DNA from 2 places in the Bradyrhizobium sp. IC4060 genome. Region 1 is predicted to be linked to the other one. Evidence: predicted binding sites of a transcription regulator. Region 1 holds the regulator's gene; the other holds the start of a gene.
What was found. Region 1 encodes HrcA, which represses chaperone genes, less so after heat shock. Its sites were predicted from a motif close to GTTAGCACTCNCNNNNNGNGAGTGCTAAC; they were not measured.

Region 1 (3,406 bases):
ATCAAGCGCGTCTTCGTCGCTGGTCTTGCGACAGACTTCTGCGTCGCCTGGACCGCGCTCGACGGGCGCAAGGCGGGCTTCGAGGTCTATGTGGTGGAAGACGCCTGCCGCGGCATCGACACGCAGGGCTCGCTCGCCAAGGCCTGGGCCGACATGGCCAAGGCGGGCGTGAAGCGGATTCAGTCTGCGGATATCGCGGTGAGCGCGTAGGCGGCGCGCCATCTTCCGTCATTCCGGGGCGCGCTTCAGCGCGAGCTATGGTGCGCAATTTGCGCACCTGAGAATCCATTGTGCGGTTGTCTCTGCTGTTCGATGGATTCCGGGTTCTCGACTTCGCCGAGCCCCGCAATGACGCCAACACTCAGTTCGCCGCGCTGCTCGATTCGTTGTTGTTCGCCGCGGGCGCAGTCTTCGCGCCGCCCTTGGCGACGCCGACCAGCGCCGGGCGCAGCACGCGGTCACCGATGGTGTAGCCGGCCTGCATGATCTGCACCACGGTGCCCGACGGCACCGACGCGTCAGGCACTTCGTACATTGCCTGGTGGAAGTTCGGGTCGAACTTCTGGCCCTGAGGATCGAGCTTCTTCACGCCGTGTTTTTCCAGCGCGTTGAGCAGCGCGCGCTCCGTGAGCTCGACGCCCTCGATCAACGAGACCAGGCCGGGATCGGCCGCAGCACGCGCCTCCGCCGGAACGGCATCGAGTGCGCGCTGGAGATTGTCGGCGATGTCGAGCACGTCGCGCGCGAAGCCGGTGATGCCGTAGAGGCGGGCGTCGGCGACTTCCTTTGCGGTGCGCTTGCGCAAATTCTCCATCTCGGCCAGCGTCCGCAGCATGCGGTCGCGCGCTTCAGCCGCTTCCTTTTGCAGGGTTTCGACCGAACCCGGCTCGGGATCGTCGGGCATGATGTAGGGTTTCGACACCACGGGCTCGCCGGTCGCTGCAGTCGTGTCTTGGGGTTGCCGGTCTTGCTCGGTCATCGGCTCTGATCTCGAACTCGTTTCAGGGATGTTGGCCCGGATATCGTGCTTAAGCCCGCGAAAATCAAGCGCCCGTGATCGGCAGAAAGGCCGGTCAGCCCCCCAACAGGCGGCTGACGATGCGGGCGGCGTAGTCCACGGTCGGGATCACGCGGGCATAATTCAGCCGCGTCGGGCCGATCACGCCGAGAACGCCGACGATGTGGCCGGCGGCATCCCGATAGGGCGAGATGATGGTGGAGGACCCCGACAGCGAGAACAGCTTGTTCTCACTTCCGATGAAGATGCGCACGCCTTCGGCGGTCTCGGCCCGGCCGAGCAGATCGATCACGCCGCGCTTGGTCTCGAGGTCGTCGAACAACAGGCGAACCCGCTCCAGATCCTCCAGCGCGTGCAGATCTTCGAGCAGATTGGCGTGGCCGCGGACGATGAGCTGACGGTCCTCGCTCTCGCCGCCGGACCAGCTGGCAATGCCGGCCGAGATCACTTTCTGTGTCAGCTGATCGAGCTCGGCACGGGCCTCGCCGAGTGCGGTCTCGAGCTCGAGCCGCGCTTCGGCCAAGGTCCGGCCGCGGATCCGCGCATTGAGGAAATTGCCGGCCTCTGTCAGCGCCGAAGAGGGAACTCCGGGCGGCAGCGTCAACACGCGGTTTTCAACCTGGCCGTCTTCGCCGACCAGGATCACCAGCGCTTTTTCCGGTTCCAGGCGGACGAATTCGATGTGCTTCAGCCGCGCATTGGATTTCGGCGTCAGCACGACGGCGGCGGCCCGGGTCAGGCCGGAGAGCCGCATCAAGGCCTGGTCCAGCGCCGCCTCGACCGATTGCGCCTCGCCGACGGACGAGAGCTGGCTCTGGATCGCCTGCCGCTCGGCCTCGTTGAGGTCGCCGACCTGCATCAGGGCATCGACGAAGAAGCGCAGGCCCAGTTCCGTCGGCAGTCGGCCGGCGGAGGTGTGCGGGGCATAGATCAGGCCGAGCTGTTCCAGATCGGCCATGACGTTGCGCACAGATGCCGGCGACAGCGGCATCGCAATCAGGCGGGAAATGTTGCGCGAGCCGACCGGCTCACCGGTCGCGAGATAGCTTTCGACAATTTGACGAAAGATGTCGCGGGAACGCTCGTTGAGCTGGGCAAGGCCTGCGCGCGGCGCGATCAGATGGATCGGATCGTGATGGGCCACAGACGGTAACTCCTCTCAGATCCTTATAATTTGTCCATCCGGGCCGCGTCTGACAAGCGTGGCGTTTGCAGGCCGACGGTCAGGGGGTGAATAAGCCCTTGCCGCCCACCCCCGCCCCACCTACAAGCACCGCGAACAGCCTATTCCCGTGAGTTTTGGAGATTTCCCATGCGGCCAAGCCGCCGTGCGCCCGACGAATTGCGCCCCGTGACGCTGGAGCGCGGCGTGGTCAAATATGCGGAAGGCTCGTGCCTCGTTAAATTCGGCGACACCCATGTGCTGGTCACCGCCACACTGGAGGATCGCCTGCCGCCGTGGCTGAAGGGGCAGGGCCGCGGCTGGGTCACCGCCGAATACGGCATGCTGCCGCGCGCGACCTCCGAACGCACCCGCCGCGAGGCCTCCGCCGGCAAGCAGAGCGGCCGCACGGTCGAGATCCAACGCCTGATCGGCCGCTCGCTTCGCACCATCGTCGATCTCGAAGCTCTCGGCGAGCGCCAGATCACGGTCGATTGCGACGTGCTCCAGGCCGACGGCGGCACGCGCACGGCCTCGATCACCGGCGCCTGGGTCGCGCTTGCCGATTGCCTCAACTGGATGAAGGCGCGCAACATGGTGAAGGCCAACGTGATGCGCGACAACGTCGCCGCGATCTCCTGCGGCATCTACAACGGCACGCCGGTGCTCGATCTCGACTATGCCGAGGATTCGGAAGCCGAGACCGACGCCAATTTCGTCATGACCGGCGATGGCCGCATCATCGAGGTGCAGGGCACCGCGGAACGCGAGCCGTTCACGCAGGACGAGTTCCTGAAGCTGATCGCCCTGGCGCAGAAGGGCATTGCGCGTCTGGTGGACTTGCAGAAACTGGCCGTGGCGTAGTCAATAGGCCCATGCACCGCCGAATCACCGACAAGCTCGTCATCGCCACCCACAATCCCGGCAAGCTCGCCGAGATGAGGGAGCTGCTCGCGCCGTACGGGATCGAGGCGGTGTCGGCCGGCGAGCTCGGCCTCGACGAGCCCGAGGAAACCGGCAACGATTTCCGCAGCAACGCCGCGATCAAGGCGATCGCCGCGGCGGAGGCGACCAAGCTGCCCTCCTTCGCCGACGATTCCGGCATCGTGGTCGATGCGCTCGATGGCGCGCCGGGAATCTACAGCGCGCGCTGGGCCGGCCCGACCAAGGATTTCAACGCGGCGATGGCGCAGATCGAGCGCCTGCTGCAGGAGCGCGGCGCCACC
Region 2 (3,406 bases), on a different contig from region 1:
AGGCGCTCCTGGAGCTTCTCGCGGTCGTAGTCCGAGGTGGTCTCCTCGATCTGCGCCTTGATCTGGCCGACGCGGGCCTCGATGTCGGGCTTCTTGCCGGCGCCGTTGACGATCGTGGTGTTCTCCTTGTCGATCACCACCTTCTTGGCGCGGCCGAGCATCTTCACCGTGACGTTCTCGAGCTTGATGCCGAGCTCCTCGGAGATCAGCTGGCCGCCGGTCAGGATCGCGATGTCCTCCAGCATGGCCTTGCGGCGGTCACCGAAGCCCGGCGCCTTCACCGCGGCCACCTTCAGGCCGCCACGGAGCCGGTTGACGACCAGGGTGGCCAGCGCCTCGCCCTCGACGTCCTCGGCGATGATGACGAGCGGCTTGCCCGACTGCACCACGGCCTCCAGCACCGGCAGCATGGCCTGCAGGCCCGAGAGCTTCTTCTCGTGCAGGAGGATGTAGGCGTCCTCGAGCTCGGCGGTCATCTTCTCGGCATTGGTGACGAAGTAGGGGCTGAGATAGCCGCGGTCGAACTTCATGCCCTCGACGATATCAACCTCGGTCTCGAGCGACTTGTTCTCCTCGACGGTGATGACGCCCTCGTTGCCGACCTTCTGCATCGCCTGGGCGATCATCTTGCCGATGGCGGCATCGCCGTTGGCCGAGATGGTGCCGACCTGGGCGACCTCGGAGGAGGCGGCGACCGGCTTGGCGCGCTTCTCGATGTCCTTGATGACGGCGGCAACCGCGGTGTCGATGCCGCGCTTGAGATCCATCGGGTTCATGCCGGCGGCGACCGCCTTGGCGCCTTCGCGCACGATGGCCTGGGCCAGCACGGTCGCGGTGGTGGTGCCGTCGCCGGCGAGGTCGTTGGTCTTGGAGGCGACCTCACGCACCATCTGGGCGCCCATGTTCTCGAACTTGTCCTCGAGCTCGATCTCCTTGGCGACCGTGACGCCGTCCTTGGTGATGCGGGGGGCGCCGAAGCTCTTCTCGATGACGACGTTGCGGCCCTTCGGGCCGAGCGTCACCTTGACGGCGTTGGCGAGAACGTCGACGCCGCGCAGCATGCGATCGCGCGCGTCTCCGGAAAACTTGACGTCTTTGGCAGCCATGGTCTGCAATCCCTCGTGTTATGTGATGTGTGTTGTCTTGTGCCGTGCGGCGGAACGATGGATGCCCGGATCGCCTGGATCCGGGCATGACATTCAGCGGCTGTTCAGGCGGACGGCCTTAGGCCAGCACGCCCATGATGTCCGACTCCTTCATGATCAGGAGCTCTTCGTTGTCGATCTTGACCTCGGTGCCCGACCACTTGCCGAACAGCACGCGGTCGCCGACCTTGAGGTCGATCGGGATCAGCTTGCCGGTCTCGTCGCGGCCGCCGGGGCCGACGGCGACGACCTCGCCCTGGGACGGCTTTTCCTTGGCCGTGTCCGGAATGATGATGCCGCCCTTGGTCTTTTCCTCGGCGTCGATACGTTTGACCACGACACGGTCATGCAGCGGACGAAATTTGGATTTAGCCATGACGTTTCCCTTTGGAGGCTCGCTTCGGAAGTAGTGGGGTCGGTGGGGCGGCGCTTCCGTCCGCCCTCGCGTCGAGGATCGAACGGCGCGCTTAGCAATCGGGCTTTCCGAGTGCTAATAGTGGGTCCGGAAATATGGCTTGGCCGCGATCCTGTCAAGCAAAGGTGGTTAAGCGATTGTTGAGGCGGATATAGGATGGTGGCATTGGAAACTCGCTCGGGGCGTCGCCGTAAAGAACGACGTCATTGCTCCGGCAGCGGTTTTGCGCTTGGCTGCGGGAGGGGTGCGGCCATGGTCTTGTTCGGGGGAATGCCATGATCAGTTCGGCTCACGCGCGCACGGTTGCCAATCTGGCGGCCGCCTCTTGTCTGGCGCTGCTGCTGGGCGCCTGCGGCGGCGGCTTCAACCTGCCGTCCCTCACGTCGTCCCCGCCGCCGCCCGAAGCCGAACCTGGCGTCGCTCCGGAAATGCCCGCCAGCATCCGCGCCGACGAGATCGTCGGCCGCTGGGGCCTCGCCTCGTTCCAGAACCCGGCCGATCGCGCCCGCACCGAGAAGATGGCGCGTGAGCAATGCAGGAACCCCTACGTGATCACCGCCGGTTCCTCCGGTGGCGTGATCATGCATCTCGCCGACCAGGCGACGCCGCAGGAGCTGCGGCTGAAGGGCTCGCCGAGCGGCAAGAACTACATCGGGCCGGCCGGCCCGACCCCCGGCGACCAGGACCGCGAAATCGTCTCCTTCGACGGTCGCGTCATGATCACCCGCTTCATCGACAAGGACGCCGGCACCCGCTACGGCAACATGGTCTACGTCCGCTGCGCGCCGAGGGCGTGACGGTCTCTTACCCTCTCCCCTTGTGGGAGAGGGTGGCTCGCCGCGTAGCGGCGAGACGGGTGAGGGGTCTATCTCCTCACGAACGGTCTTGCGAGTCGAGAGAACCCCTCATCCGGCGCTTCGCGCCACCTTCTCCCACAAGGGGAGAAGAAGAGTTCACGATCTGCACCGGCCAAAACAAAAAACGCCGGCCCAAGGCCGGCGTTTTGGTATTCCGATGTCGTCGCCGCTCAGTCGAACAGCGCGTCGATGTCGTCCTGCGAGGCGTGGCCGACGTCGCCGGCGAGCTTGGGGCCGTTGAGGAGCTTCTCCTCCTCGCTGCGGTTGTCGACCTGCGCGGGCACATGGGACTTGATCGCGTCGACGCCTCCCCAGATCTCCATCATCGCGTTGATGTGCTGCTCGATGAACTTCATCGTGCCCATGACCTTGCTGATGCGCTGGCCGGTCAGGTCCTGGAAGTTGCAGGCTTCGAAGATCGAGATGACGCGTTCCTGGATGTCGTCGGCAAGGCGCTTCTGCTGATCGATCGAGTCCACCTTCGACATCGCGCTGGCGGCCTGGTCGATCGATTCCGCGGCTTCGAGGATCTGCTGGGTCGCCTGCTCGGTGCCGCCGACCACCGCGCCGAGCTCGCCGTTGACCTTGGCCATCTCGCCGCCGTCGAAGCTCTTGCCGTGCAGCGTCGCGATCTCGCGCTTGGTGCGGTCGATGGCGTCGTGGATGAGGTCGAGCTCGACCTTCAGCTTCTCGCACTGCTCGATCTGCGCCCGGTAGGTATCGAGCATGGTGCGCGCTTCGGCAAGCTCGTGCGCGGTCGAGGCGTCGATCGCCGCCATGGCAGCGCTGCCGGACAGCGGGGCCGCGACGATGCCCTTCGCCATCTGGGCGCGGATCGCGCGCAGCTCGGCCATGATCTCGCTATGCATCGGGAGTGCCTCTTCAGTTACGTCTACAATGGGCATCTCGCCACCGACGATATCTTCGACGCGAAAACGCTTGCGGTGAACAGCCATCAGGATACTCCCCCCACCTCACTCACGCGTCTT

Region 2: a site for HrcA is predicted at 1,612-1,640, ahead of I6F16_RS25630 (co-chaperone GroES). Genes of this name have one in related genera too.

Annotation. Positions count from the first base shown of each region.
Region 1 covers NZ_JADYVJ010000008.1:158,852-162,257, forward strand. The annotation lists gene pncA (bifunctional nicotinamidase/pyrazinamidase) at 1-210, shown strand, start outside; gene grpE (nucleotide exchange factor GrpE) at 362-979, opposite strand; gene hrcA (heat-inducible transcriptional repressor HrcA) at 1,074-2,162, opposite strand; gene rph (ribonuclease PH) at 2,331-3,044, shown strand; gene rdgB (RdgB/HAM1 family non-canonical purine NTP pyrophosphatase) at 3,056-3,406, shown strand, end outside.
Region 2 covers NZ_JADYVJ010000009.1:28,670-32,075, reverse strand. The annotation lists gene groL (chaperonin GroEL) at 1-1,106, opposite strand, end outside; gene I6F16_RS25630 (co-chaperone GroES) at 1,225-1,521, opposite strand; gene I6F16_RS25625 (hypothetical protein) at 1,836-2,357, shown strand; gene I6F16_RS25620 (protein phosphatase CheZ) at 2,588-3,373, opposite strand.